2 regions of the [Clostridium] colinum genome follow, and region 1 is predicted to be linked to the other one. Evidence: a T-box and tRNA genes for the amino acid it is inferred to sense, from the RefSeq annotation. Region 1 holds a T-box; the other holds one or more tRNA genes.
The links. The T-box of region 1 lies ahead of leuS (leucine--tRNA ligase). A T-box ahead of a tRNA ligase gene usually reads a tRNA of that ligase, here a tRNA-Leu.
Positions count from the first base shown of each region.

Region 2: it encodes a tRNA-Leu, which carries the amino acid that the T-box ahead of leuS (leucine--tRNA ligase) is inferred to sense. The anticodon was not compared.

Region 1 covers NZ_OW712331.1:1,363,910-1,371,664, reverse strand. The annotation lists gene NBW53_RS06805 (N-acetylmuramoyl-L-alanine amidase) at 1-708, shown strand, start outside; gene NBW53_RS06800 (class II fructose-bisphosphate aldolase) at 977-1,924, opposite strand; gene lspA (signal peptidase II) at 2,082-2,534, shown strand; gene NBW53_RS06790 (DUF6512 family protein) at 2,618-3,145, shown strand; T-box leader at 3,203-3,428, shown strand; gene leuS (leucine--tRNA ligase) at 3,499-5,910, shown strand; gene NBW53_RS06780 (GGDEF domain-containing protein) at 5,965-6,720, opposite strand; gene NBW53_RS06775 (hypothetical protein) at 6,717-7,076, opposite strand; gene NBW53_RS06770 (FAD-binding oxidoreductase) at 7,408-7,755, opposite strand, start outside.
Region 2 covers NZ_OW712331.1:1,713,447-1,721,201, forward strand. The annotation lists gene sigF (RNA polymerase sporulation sigma factor SigF) at 1-202, opposite strand, end outside; gene spoIIAB (anti-sigma F factor) at 220-651, opposite strand; gene spoIIAA (anti-sigma F factor antagonist) at 666-1,001, opposite strand; gene lexA (transcriptional repressor LexA) at 1,166-1,777, shown strand; gene NBW53_RS08350 (3'-5' exonuclease) at 1,781-2,425, shown strand; gene NBW53_RS08355 (DUF6715 family protein) at 2,468-3,058, opposite strand; gene yihA (ribosome biogenesis GTP-binding protein YihA/YsxC) at 3,069-3,653, opposite strand; gene NBW53_RS08365 (undecaprenyl-diphosphate phosphatase) at 3,862-4,689, shown strand; gene NBW53_RS08370 (D-alanyl-D-alanine carboxypeptidase family protein) at 4,760-5,908, shown strand; gene NBW53_RS08375 (hypothetical protein) at 5,977-6,363, opposite strand; tRNA gene NBW53_RS08380 (tRNA-Leu) at 6,586-6,664, opposite strand; gene NBW53_RS08385 (M23 family metallopeptidase) at 6,728-7,045, opposite strand; gene NBW53_RS08390 (recombinase family protein) at 7,065-7,755, opposite strand, start outside.

The DNA.
Region 1 (7,755 bases):
CTTGTAGATACAATTACAGTACAAAATGTTGGTGGTGTTACTCAAATTGTTCTTAAATGTAAAAAAATAACAGCAATTAATGTAACAGAAGACAATAATTATATTTATATTAATATGCTTTTACCTAAAGAAAAATATAAAAATATAGTTGTTATAGACCCTGGTCACGGAGGAGAAGCTCCAGGTACATCTGGTAATGGGCTTATTGAAAAAGATGTAAACCTTGAAATTTGTCTTATATTAAATGATTTATTTGAGGCTAATAAAGATGTTAAAGCATATTTTACAAGATTAGAAGATGTAAATCCAAGTTTTGTAGATAGAACTAATATGTCTAACGAAGTAGGGGATATGTTTATATCTATACATCAAAATGCATCTGGAAATGGCTCTACAGGACCTAATGGTACAGAAGTATTTTATTTAAACCCTAATACTAGTGATAGAGGTATTACAAGTAAGGCAATGGCAGAAATATTGCAAAAAAATCTTTTAAAAGATTTAGGACTATTAGATAGAAAAATAAAAACATCTAATTTAATTGTTCTTAGAAATAACAAAGTGCCAGCTGTTTTATGTGAAATAGGATTTTTAAGTAGTCCATCAGATGCAAGTAAGCTAGCACAAAGAGACTTTAAAGAAAAAGCAGCTCAGTCTATTTATAATGGTACATTAGAAATATTTGAAAAATATCCAAGTAAAAGATAAAATACTAAATTATAGTAAAAATACACTACAAGTATTAGTAAAATTTAATATTTGTAGTGTATTTTATTTATATATTTATTATGAAAACATATATACAATTTATGATTTTTTATTAGTAATTTTATATTTTTTATTTGTAAAATATTTTAATTATTTATATTTTTATATCACTAAAACGGTAAAGAACAAAATTAAAATAATTTATCACAATATAAAAATAAACCCAGTTATCATATTAAAGATAACTGGGGAAAAAGATAATAAAAAATTATTTCATAGAATCTTTAGAACCTAAAACATTTTCAATTTTATCTTCTACTAATTTTTGGATAAGCTCTCTACTATCACCTAAATATCCTCTAGGGTCGAAAGCAGAAGGATTTTCTCCAAAGAATTTTCTAATACCTGCTGTCATAGCAAGTCTTAAATCTGTATCCATATTTATTTTACATACAGCCATACTAGACGCTTTTCTAAGCATATCATTAGGAATACCGCTAGCACCATCAATTTTACCACCAAAATCATTGCACATTTTTACGCAATTTTGGTCAACAGAAGAAGCACCGTGTAAAACGATAGGGAAATTATGTATACCTTCAGATTCTAATTTAGCAGTAATATTTTCTAAAATATCAAATCTTAATTTAGCTTCACCTTTAAATTTGTAAGCACCATGGCTTGTACCAATAGCAATAGCTAAAGAGTCTACGCCTGTTCTTTTGATAAAGTCAACAGCTTGTTCTGGGTCTGTGTAAGTAGCATGTTCTTCAGAAACATTAACATCGTCTTCCACACCAGCAAGCATACCAAGTTCAGCTTCAACTACAACACCTTTAGAGTGAGCATAGTCTACAACTTCTTTAGTTTTAGCAACATTTTCTTCATATTCAAAATGAGAACCATCAAACATAACAGATGTAAAGCCAGCATCAATAACTTTTTTTACTGTTTCTAAGTCTGGACCGTGGTCTAAGTGTACAGCAATATCTATACCAGTCTCTTCGATAGCAGCATTAACCATAGCCATTAAATATTTAGGACCAGCATATGCTAAAGCACTTTTAGAAACTTGTAAAATAACAGCAGAATTAAGTTTTGCAGCTGCATTTACAACCCCTTGTATGATTTCCATATTATTGATGTTAAAAGCACCGATAGCATATTTACCTTCGAAAGCTTTTTCAAACATTTCCTTAGTAGTTACTAAAGCCATTTTATTATCTCCCTTCAAAAAAACATTTTTGTAATATAATTATAATATATTTTTAATATTAATACAACAGTTAAATTAAATTTTATCCAAAATAATTTAATAGCTATTTAATGTATAAAATTTATGATATAATAAAATAAAAAGGAGAGATACTTTAATGATATATATTTTTTTAATAATATTTTTAATATTAATAGATTTAATAAGCAAAAGGTATATTAATAAAAAATATAAAATAAATGAAGAAAAAAGTTTGTATAAAAATAAAATTTATATTCGTCATATAAAAAATGAAGGGCTTGCTTATGGAATTTTAAAAAACAGTAAAAAATTAATATATATAATAGTTTTTATATGTACATTACTTGTAAGTATATTATTTTATTGTGCTTTTAAAGAAAACTCTAAATTAAAAAAGATAGCTTTTTCATTTGCTTTAGGAGGAGCCTTAGGAAATTTTATAGAAAGGATAAAAAACAAAAGTATAACAGATTTTATATATATAAAATATAAAAATGCACCAATTTTTAATTTTGCAGATATTTTTTTATTCATATCATCAATACTTCTAATTATAAAAGAAATAAAAGATATTATAATTAGAAAATAAGTTTTTAAATGTTTTACTAATATTAAGTATAATAAAAATTTTTATGCATATGATATAAATATTCATATATTTGAGGTGATTTTATGAATTTAAAAAAATATCATATAATAGGGTTTATTTTTACAGCAGTATTAGGAACTATTTTACATTTTACATATAACTTTTTTGATAAAAATATTATAATAGGTTATTTTACTCCAGTTAATGAAAGTACTTGGGAACATTTAAAACTATTAATAACGCCAATTATAATATTTTCTATATATGAATATTTTTCATATGGAAAAGATTTAGAAAATTTTATTATTGTTAAGGCTTTGTCTATATTATTAGGAATGTGTGTTATTGTAGTAGCATTTTACACTTATACAGGGATTATAGGTAAAAATTATTTATTACTAGATATAGGAACATTTATTTTAGCTTCATTTTTATCTTATTATTTTTCTTATAAAATGTTAAAAAATAAAATTTTTTATAATGAAAATAGCAAATATATAGGTGTATCAATAATATTTATTATACTTATTTTAATGATAAACTTTACAACAAACCCACCTAAAATAAACTTATTTTTAGATACTACAACAAATACTTATGGTATAGAGTAATATTTTTATAAAATAATACTTGAAATAGTATTTATTTTATGGTATAAATTATATTATGTAAATGCAATGAAGAGGACTATTAAGCAAAATAAGTATTTTTAGAGAGTTGACGGTTGGTGTAAGTCAATATTACTTTTTGCCCAACTCACCTTGGAGCAGAAATACTGAAGTAATAGTAGGTATTTTCGGTTTGTCCCCGTTACAGACTTATAAGTGCGTAATTTTAGGTTTTACCTTTTACGAAATAGAGTGGTACCACGGAAAAGCCCCTTTCGTCTCTATATTTTAAGGCTTGTGCTTTAAATGAGATAAAGGGGCTTTATTATAACTAAATTTAAATTTTGGAGGTAAATATGAATAGATACGATTTTAATAGTATAGAAAAAAAGTGGCGTAAAATTTGGGAAGAAAATCCAATAAATCCTACAAACACTAATAAGCCAAAATATTATTGTTTAGATATGTTTCCATATCCATCTGGTAATGGTTTACACGTAGGTCATTGGAGAGGATATGTGTTAAGTGATGTTATAAGTAGATATAAAGTTTTACAAGGGTACGAAGTGTTGCATCCTATGGGGTGGGATGCGTTTGGTTTGCCAGCTGAAAATTATGCTATAAAAACTGGAACACATCCATCTGTAGCAACATCTAAAAGTATATCTAATGTTAAAAGACAATTAAAAGAAATAAGTGCTATTTATGATTGGGACAAAGAAATAAATACAACAGACCCTAAATATTATAAATGGACTCAATGGATATTTTTAAAAATGTTTGAAAATGGGCTTGCATATGAAAAAGAAATGCCTTTAAATTGGTGTCCTAGCTGTAAAGCCGTTTTAGCTAATGAAGAGGCTACAAATGGTGAATGTGATAGATGTGGTTCACAGGTTACAAAGAAAAATCTTAGACAATGGATGCTTAAAATTACAAATTATGCAGAAAGACTTTTAAATGACCTAGATAAATTAGATTGGCCAGAAAAAGTTAAAAAAATGCAAGCAGATTGGATAGGAAAAAGCTATGGTGCTGAAATAGATTTTTCGGTAGAAGGTAAAGAAGACAAAATTAAAGTATTTACAACAAGACCAGATACTTTATATGGTGCTTGTTTTATGGTTTTAGCACCAGAGCATAACATCATAAAAGATATTGTTACAGATGAACAAAAAGAAGCAGTAGAACAATATATATTTGAAGCTAGTACAAAATCATCTGTTGATAGAATGACAGAAAAAGAAAAAACAGGTGTATTTACTGGTGCTTATGGTATAAATCCATTAAATAATAAAAAATTACCTATATGGATTTCAGACTATGTATTAGCAGATTATGGAACAGGGGCTATTATGTGTGTTCCAGCTCATGATGAGAGAGATTTTGCATTTGCTAAAAAGTTTGATTTGCCTATTGTACAAATTATAAAAAAAGCCGATGAAGATATAAAAGATAATCTAGAACAAGCATTTTTAGAAGAAGGTGTTATGGTTAATTCTGATAAATTTAATGGTATAAAATCTTCTGAGGCAAAAGAAGTTATTGCTTCATTTTTGGAAGAACAGGGAATAGGTAAAAAAACTGTAAATTATAAACTTAGAGATTGGGTATTTTCAAGACAGCGTTATTGGGGAGAGCCTATACCTTTGGTACATTGTGATAAATGTGGTGTAGTAGGTGTTAAAGAAGAAGATTTACCAGTAGAACTACCTAATGTATCATCATATCAACCAACAAGCACAGGAGAATCTCCTCTTGCAGATATAGAAGAATGGGTAAATACTACTTGTCCTAAATGTGGTGGTAAGGCTAAAAGAGAAACAAATACAATGCCTCAATGGGCAGGGTCTTCTTGGTATTTTCTTAGATATTGTGATGTAAATAATGATACTCAACTTGCAAGCAAAGAAGCCTTAAAAAAATGGTTACCAGTTGATATGTATGTAGGTGGTATAGAACACGCGGTATTACATCTTTTATATGCAAGATTTTACACTAAATTTTTAAAAGATATAGGAGTAGTAGATTTTGAAGAGCCATTTTTACATTTATTCAATCAAGGTATGATTACTAAAGATGGAGCTAAAATGAGTAAATCTAAAGGAAATGTTGTATCTCCTGACGAACTTGTAGAAAAATATGGTTGTGATTCTTTAAGATTATATGAACTTTTTGTAGGTCCACCAGAAATAGACTGTGAGTGGGATGACAGTGGAATAGATGGTACATTTAGATATTTAAATAAAGTTTGGAAATTTATAGATGAGTATAAAGATAAAATAGTAGAACCTAGTGATGAAATGGTTAAACTTCGTCATAAAATGGTATATGAAATAACAATAAGATTAGAGGCTTTAACATTAAATACGGTTGTTTCAGGATTTATGGAATTTACAAATAAAATAATTGCCGAAGCTAAAAATATAGGTGGTGTAGATAAAGATACATTAGAAACAATTATTATACTTTTATCTCCATTTACACCTCATATTTGCGAAGAACTTTGGCAAATGATAGGACACACTGAAACTGTGTTTAAAAATGAGTGGTGTACTTATGATGAAGAAAAAATGAAAGATAGTACAATAGAAATAGCTTTACAGATAAATGGTAAAGTTAAAGGTAGCCTTAAAATAGATGCAGATGCTAATAAAGATGAAGTTTTGGCTTTAGCTAAAGAAAATTTAACTGACAAATTAGAAGGGTTAAACATTGTTAAAGAAATATATGTTCCAGGTAGAATAGTCAATATAGTAGCAAAATAGTTATAATTAAAAAGGAGTAAAAATTTTAAATTTTACTCCTTTTTAATTAATATTTTAAATATTTTCAATACTAAATACTTTCATTTGGTTTTTACCACTTTTTTTAGCTAAATACATCGCCTGGTCTGCTTGTTTATATAATTTTTTATATAAGTTAATATTATTATTTTCAGAAAAAGCAATACCAATGCTACATCCTATTTCAATTTCACCATCTTCATATTCATATTTTATTGGAAAAATTTCCATAATTTTTTTAGCTTTTTTTAATGCACATTCTTTGCTTAATAGTTCTGGTATAAATATCATAAATTCATCTCCACCTAGCCTAGATATACAATCTGTACTGCGAAATATTTTTCTTAATTCTAAAGAAATGTGAATTAATGCTTCATCGCCTTTTATATGTCCTAGATTATCGTTAAGACCTTTAAAATTATCAATATCTAAAATAAACATTGTACATAAATTGTTTTTTGTTGAGAATTTTTGAACAAAATTTTCAGCAGCAGTTCTATTTAATAAATTTGTTAAGCTATCGCGTTCACTTAAATATAATAGTTTATTTTTTAATTTAATATCTTTATATTTTAATTTTGAAAAGCAAATATTAATACCTACTGCAAACATAACTATAAATACATTATCCATAATGTATAAATTTATATTACGTATAGAGTCAAAGCCATGTCTTTGCATTATACCTATAACTGTATCAGTAAAAAATACTAAAAATATTGAAAGAAAATATTTAACATTACTTTCAATTATAGTTAATGCTGTGGCCATTATTATACAGCTAATCATCATATATGAAACAAAATTACTGTATAAAAAAATTGTACTTCTAATAATACTATAATTTGAATTACATTTATATATGCAAAACTTATAGAAAATTTTTTATTATTAGGGAAATAATATTTAAATAAAATATATCCCATTAAAGATAAGAAACATTGTAATAAACAAATTTTAGTTGTTGGATTAAAAGAACCATTATCAATAAACTCTATAAAGTTTATTATAGGTATATAAAAAATAAAAAATATAAAAAGTGAAATAGATAACATTTTTTGTGCAATAATTGTATATTCTTGAACTTCATTGTAATAATTTTCAGTATTATTATTCCTATTTTTTAAATTTCTAGAAAATATGTTCATTTATTTTGTAACCCCTTTATTTACCTTTTCTAAATTATTATACTATTATAAAATATGTATATGAAGACTTAATAATATTTATTATCGATATCATTTTGTAGAAGATTTATAAAACCTATTGAAGATTTATATATTAAATAGTATTGATTTTATAAATACTCCATCTTAATATTTATAAAAAATAATAGCATTTTTTATTCAATTTGTCAAACATAAAATTATATTTTAAATCAAAAAATTTTTAAATAAAAAATAAAACAACATTTTATTTTTTTATTTGAAATGTTGTTTTATTAATAAATATAGAAATTTATAATTATTTTGTATATAATTAACTAAATCTTTCGTAGTTTATTTTACTTTTATCTACTCCAAGTTCTAAAAGATTTTTTTCTAAAGATTCCATAAAGATTGGTGGACCACAGAAGTAAAATGAGCCATTTAAAGGTAAGTTTTGTTTAATCCATTCTTTTGTTACAAATCCTTTAACATCATAATTTTCTCCTAATGTGTCTTTATCTAGTGGATTAGAGAAGAATACAGTATTTTTTAAATTATTTTCTTTACAAATATTAGCAATATCTTCATTAAAAGGATGTAAGTCAGAGTTTTGAACTGCTTGTACCATATGTATTTCTCTATTTTTTGCATTAGCTAGCAACATAGATAGTAAAGGAGT
Region 2 (7,755 bases), 350 kb from region 1:
CATAATTAGTATCAAATTTTTTAATACATTTTAAAAGCCCAATAGACCCTATCTGAAATAAATCTTCTGCATCATATCCTCTGTTTAAAAATCTTTTTACAACACTCCATATAAGCCCAGAATTTTGTTCTATTATTATTTCTACCGCTTTATCGTCTCCGTTTTGTGCAAGTTTTATTAGCTCTAATATATCACCATTCATTAGGTAACCTCCTTGCACTAATTTTTATTTATTTTTTTTGCCAAACAAACTTTTGTACCTTCACCTAGCTTAGATATTACCTCTATACTATCCATAAATGTTTCCATAACAGTAAAACCCATTCCAGAGCGCTCCATATTTGGCTTTGATGTATAAAGTGGTTCCATAGCTTTTTCTATATTTTCAATTCCTTTTCCTTTATCCTCTATGTCTATATATAATGTGTCATTTAATATTTTACATTCTATATGTATTTTGCCATTTTCTATCCCTTCATAGCCGTGTATTATAGCATTAGTAACGGCTTCAGATACTGCCATTTTTATGTCATCTAACTGTTCTAAAGTTGGGTCTAATTGTGTAGCAAAAGCAGAAACGCTTATTCTTGCAAAAGCCTCATTTTTAGAATTAGCATCTAATATTAAACTAACTTTATTACTATATTGCATTTTTTATTCTCCTCCTATATGCTATTTATAGCCTCTTCTTTTGTTACAAAACAATTTATTAATTTGTTAAGCCCAGACATATCAAATATTCTTTTGGCATTATCTTTTAAACCAAATGCACATATTTTACCATTTTTTTCTTGTACTATTTTATATCTTCCTATAATCATTCCTATACCAGAGCTATCCATAAAATTTATATCTTCAAAATCTAAAATCATATTTTGACAACCTTGTTTATTAAATTCTCTATCTATTTTATCTCTTATATCTTCTGTATAATGATGGTCTATTTCTCCATATAATTTAACTAATAATGTTCTATTAATTTTACTACACTCTATTTTCACTTTTATTCCTCCTTAGTTTATGTATATATATATAATAACTTAATACATATACTCTTATCAACTTAAATCAAACTCATTAATTTTACTTTTTTTTATAAAATACTTTACTTTTTGATAAATACTGATAAAATATTTATATATTATACATTTTATGGAGGTGAAAAATGGAACCATTAACAGAAAAACAACAACTTATTTTAGATTATATAAAAACTCAAGTTAAACTAAATGGTGTCGTTCCATCTATTAGAGAAATTTGTAAAGCAACTGGCCTTTCTTCTACTTCTTCTGTTCATCTTCATCTGGAAAGCTTAGAAAAAAAAGGCTATATAAAAAGAAAACAATCAAAAAATAGAAATATTGAAATTTTAGAAAAAAATTTTTATAATAACTACTATGAAGAATTAGTAAATATACCTATATTAGGCGATGTATCTGCTGGGTTACCTACCTTTGCAACAGAAAGTATTGAAAGCTATTTTCCTATCCCTGTTACCTATTTAAAAAATAATGATGCTTTTATGCTACGAGTTTTTGGAGATAGTATGATAAATGCTGGTATACATGATGGAGATTTAGTTTTAGTAAACAAACAGTCTACTGCTAATAATAGAGATATAGTTATAGCTTTAATAGATGATGAAACAACTTGTAAAAGATTTTTTATAGAAAATAATACTGTAATTTTAAAACCAGAAAATGATTTATACAAACCTATAATATGTAAAAATGTTACTATTTTAGGAAAAGTAATAGGTCTTTTTAGGAGTTTTTAATCTATGAATAAAGATTTTTTAAATAGCTTAATAAAAAAATCTGATTTAAAAAATACAGATTATTTTGTATATAATAAATCAAAAACTATAAAAAATAACACAGAAAAAAATATTATATTTACAACTATATCTAACCCAAATTTTAAAAATTATATTGTACTAGACTTTGAAACAACAGGTTTATCACATATTAATGATAAAATTGTAGAAATAGGTGCTTTAAAAATAATAGATAATAATATAAAAGATAAATTTGATACACTTATAAATCCCAAAACTACTATCCCACCTTTTATATCCAGTAAAATTAATATTACAAATGATATGGTTAAAAATAAGCCTTTTATTGAGGATATTTTTAAAGATTTTTTTGATTTTTTAGAAGATTTACCACTAGTTATACATAATGCAAAATTTGATATGAAATTTTTAATTCATAATACAAATAATTTAGGGTTTGATATTAAAAACTCTGCATTAGATACTGTTTCTGTTACAAAAACTTTATTTCCAGAGCTAAAAAAATACAATCTAGCTTTTTTATGTAATCATTTTAACATATCAAATCCAAATGCTCATAGAGCTATGTCAGATGTTTTAGCTACGTATGAATTATACAAAATTTTATATAATAAATTTAATAAATAAAAAAATAGCCACCTTAAATTATGTTTTAAAGTGGCTATTTTTTTATTTATTATTTATAATATTGTAATTTTCATCTGTATTATACCAACCAGTTATTTTCCATTTATCCCCTTCTATCTTTAAATAGTAAAGATAATAATAAGTTTGAAATAGATTATCTTTTTTATCAACTTTTACATATGCTATATTATTATTTCTTGGGTCATACATAGTTGGCTTAACTTCTATACTTGTTATTTTTACTTTATTTTCTTTTAAATTTTCTATGCTAGCTAAAACATTATTTGTTTGTTCTTCTAAAGAGTTTTTAGATATTATTTCATCTGATAACAAAATTCTTTGTTTTTCTAATATATTAGAAACTATTGACATATCTTTTATTTTATCTCCATATAAAAGCTTATATCCTTCTGTATATAAACTAACTACTTCTTCTGGTGTTTTAGGATAATTTTCTTCACTTATGCTCATAACTTTTTCATATATTGGTTTTGCAACAGATTTATCTTCTTTATCAAAATATCCTGCTGTATCATTACTATTAATGCTAGAAAAAACAAAAAAACCTATTAAAATAAAAATAACTAAAATTATAAAAAGTATACCTATTACATTATTCCCTTTTTTTGTCATAGTATCACCTCTATTTTATAATATCTTTTATAATATCCCACAAATTTTCTCTTCCATCTTTAGTTTGGCTAGAAAAAGGAAGTAATATATCTTCTTTATCAAGCTCAAGACTTTTTCTTATTACTGCTAAATGTTTATTTATTTGGCTTCTTTTTAATTTATCACTTTTTGTAGTAACTATTATTATTTTATACCCATAATGTTTTAGCCAATCATACATTATTTTATCATTATTACTAGGTTCGTGTCTTATATCTATTAATAATATTATAGATTTTAATTGCTCTCTTTCTAAAAGATATTCTTCTATCATTTTGCCCCATTTTTCAATTTCAGACTTAGAAGCTCTAGCATAACCATATCCTGGTAAATCTACAAAATGTACTATATTTTCTATGTTATAAAAATTTATAGTTCTTGTTTTTCCAGGGTTTTGGCTTGTTCTTGCTAAAGATTTTCTATTTACCATACAATTTATAAGAGAAGATTTTCCTACGTTAGATTTTCCTACAAAGGCTATTTCTGGTAAATCTGTATTAGGGTATTGGTCTTTTCTTCCACAAACTGCCGTCAATTCTACATTATTTACATTCATAAAACTCTCCTTATTGTCATATCTCTAGATATGTTAAGCCTATATTTTAATTTATATATATATTATTTATCTTTAATCGTTATTTGTCAATAGCTATTTAAATTTTATAAAAATGATAACAAACTATTTGAAATATATATAAATTTATTGTATAATTTAGGAAAGTTTTTACGTTAATAAAAATATCTTTTTATAAAGGAGGTAGATTATGCAAAATCTAATAGAAATTTTTAAAGCTATATTTTTAGGTATTGTTGAAGGTATAACTGAATGGTTGCCTATTAGTAGTACTGGTCATATGATTTTAGTAGAACAAGTTTTATCCCTTAATTTAAGTGATAAATTTAAAGAAATGTTTTTTGTTGTTATCCAACTTGGTGCTATATTAGCTGTTATATTTATATATTTTCATAAGCTAAACCCATTTTCACCTAGTAAAACAAAAAGACAAAAGCATCAAACATTTATCCTTTGGTTTAAGGTTATATTTGCTTGTATACCTGCTGGAATAATAGGTATTTTATTTGATGACAAAATAGACGCTTTATTTTATAACTATCCAACCGTTGCTACTATGTTAATTGTTTATGGTATACTATTTATATATATAGAAAATGTTCATAAAGATAAATCTTTTAAAGTAAATACATTAAATGCTTTATCTTACAAAACTGCTTTTTTTATTGGACTTTTTCAAGTTTTAGCCCTAATACCTGGTACATCTAGGTCTGGAGCTACCATAGTAGGCGCTATGCTTATTGGTACATCTAGAGTTGTAGCTACAGAATTTACGTTCTTTTTAGCTATTCCTGTTATGCTTGGTGCTAGCCTTTTAAAAGTCTTAAAATTTGGCTTTGAATGGAGCCCTCTAGAAATACAAGTTTTATTATCTGGAACAATTGTTTCTTTTGTTGTTTCTATATTTGCTATAAAATTTTTAGTAAACTATATAAAAACTAACAATTTTAAAGTATTTGGATATTATAGAATTATACTTGGTATAATAGTTTTAGGTTTCTTTTTCTTAAATAAATAACTAAATAAATTTAATATAATATAAAAAACTGGGAAAAATAATTTTATAAATTTATAAAGGAGTTACTAAAATGAAAAAATTTATAATATTTTTCTTAGTTTTTTTTATTTTATCTAACAATATAGTTTTGGCAGATAATAAAGAAAAAATCGTTAAAGTTGACGCAAAAAGTGCTATATTAATGGACTATGAAACTGGTAGAGTTCTTTTTGCAAAAAATGAAACAGAACCAATGGCTATGGCTAGTACAACAAAAATAATGACTGCTATACTTGCAATAGAAAATGGAAATTTAGAAGATACTGTTAAAGTTAGTAAAAATGCTACAAAAGCTCCTCCAGTAAAGATGAACTTAAAAGAAAATGAAGAAATAAAACTAAAAGACTTGCTATATGCATTAATGTTACAATCTTCTAATGATGCTGCTGTAGCAATAGCAGAACATATAGATAAAGATGTAGATACATTTTGTAATAATATGACAAAAAAGGCAAAAGATATAGGTGCAAAAGATACAGTATTTAGAACACCTAATGGGTTAGATGCTTTAGACCATCATTCCACTGCATATGATATGTCTTTAATAGCAAGATATGCTCTTAATAATAAACAGTTTGTAGATATTATAAATACAAAACAAGTTAGTTTTAAAACTAATATGTCTTCTTATGATGTAATAAATAAAAACAGACTTTTATCCGAATTTGAAGGAGCTAATGGTGTAAAAACAGGCTTTACAAATAAAGCTGGACATTGTTTTGTTGGCTCTGCTACACAAAATGGTATGACTCTTATATCTGTTGTATTAGCTAGTGGCTGGGGAGAAAAAGGAAAAAAACAAAAATGGGTAGATACAAAAACTCTATTAAACTATGGATTTGAAAATTTTTCTTATGAAAAAATACTATCTAAAGATGACTGTACAGACACTATATCTATTATAAAAGGTGAAGAAAATACTATGCCTTTATACTATGAAGATGATATTGTTTTACCTTTATCTAAAGATGAAAAAAATAATATATCTATTAAATTAGATTATATAAAAACTTTAAATGCACCTGTAAAAAAAGATGAAAAAGTAGGTGTTGCTTATATATATATTAATAATAGCCTTGTAGCACAAACTAATATATTACCAAAAAAAGATATTGATAAAAAAACATTTTATTCATATATAAATGAAATATTTAAAAATTGGATTAATATTTTAAATTAAATATTATTATTAATCATTAATTTTAATAAACCCACCAAATAAACTGGTGGGTTTGTAATATATTTTTACTATTTTAAAGCTTTTTCTTTTATATCAAAGCAAGATACTGAGATAGACATAAAAGCTCCTATCAAAGGTAAATAAATGTCATAAATATCACTAGAGTTTAAACATAAAACACTAAAAATCAAGTTAAAAATACCAAATCCTATAAAAATAAATTTTAAAGGTTTATATGCTTCGTTACTATCTGAAAGAATTTTTTCTTTTAAAAGTATAATTATCGATATAAAATATAAAATATATGATGTTATCATTATGCTATTTTCATATGTAGTACTAAGTTTTGCAATAATATTTAATATAAAAGATAAATAAACTAAATTTTTTACAACTTTACTTTTAACGTGCTTTAAAAAACATATTATAATCAAACAAATATATCGTTGTAACATATTATAGCCTCCTTTAAACTTTATTTCTTATTTAATATTATACTCTTTTATTTTTCTATTTCAATAGTAGAAATTAACATTTTTTATTATATTTTAAATTAAAAAATTATATATTTTACAAATATAAGTTATTTTCTACTAAATTATAAAAATCTTTTTTATGTATATAGCATATTTACATATTAAAAAGCTAGTACCTAAAAGGTACTAGCTTCTATTATATGCGGATAGTGGGACTTGAACCCACACTCCTAGGAACTAGATTCTAAGTCTAGCGCGTCTGCCATTCCGCCATATCCGCTAATATTGACTGCCAATATAATATAACATATATTTTATATTGTGTCAATAGTTTTTAAATATTTTAACTTTTGCTTTCATTTTTTTGATTATTTTCTATTAAACTTAAAAATGGATATGGATTTATCCAAAATTCATCTTTAGTAAGTGTAGTTTCTGCTTCTATTCCTAAATGTAGGTGAACCTCAAAATTACCTTTTGTTCCTTCAATTTTACTATACCCTGTATTTCCCATATACCCTATGACATTACCTGCTAATATTTTTTGCCCCTTTTCAATCCCTTCTTCATAACTATCTAAATGAGCATAATAATAATAGTTACCACTTTTGGCCTTTATCCCTACTCTGTATCCTCCTTTTTCATTCCACCATAATGACAATTTAAAACTTTAAAATATTTTAAATACATTTTTTATAATTAAAATATATTTGTACAGTTTTATTTTCAAATACAACAATTTTTTTTATTAAAATTTTTATTATATCACTTGTTAATACTTGTTTATCTTTAAAACTTAAATAACTACCTTTTTTATTAAAATCATTTTTTATCAAATTTAGCTTATTTTCTAATATATTTTTAGTTTTTATCAAATTTTCTTCTTTTTCTAAATACATATTTTTATTAAAAATATAATCATCTTCTAATAAAATATTATTTATGTAATCTTCATATATTATTTTAGAAAAGTTTTTTAATTTTATTATTTCATTTTCAATATCTTTAATTTTTTTAATTAACATACTTTCTTCTAAATATAAATTATTTTTATTTAAATTTGATATATCCTTTAAGTTTATAAATAATTCTACTTGATTTTTTATTTCATTAAAAACTATTTCTTCAATATAAATTGATTTTATTGTTTTAAACTTGCAATTATTTATGCTATGATATTTACATTCAAAAAAATCATACAGACTTATATCATATTTAGTTTTTTTGCTTTTTTGTCTTCTTATCAAATTTTTATTACATTCACCACATTTTATATATCCTTTAAATATATTTTCTTTTTTATCTAGCATTTTCTTGTTATTATTATAAATTTCATTTGCTCTACTATTTATATTTTGTACTTTAATAAAC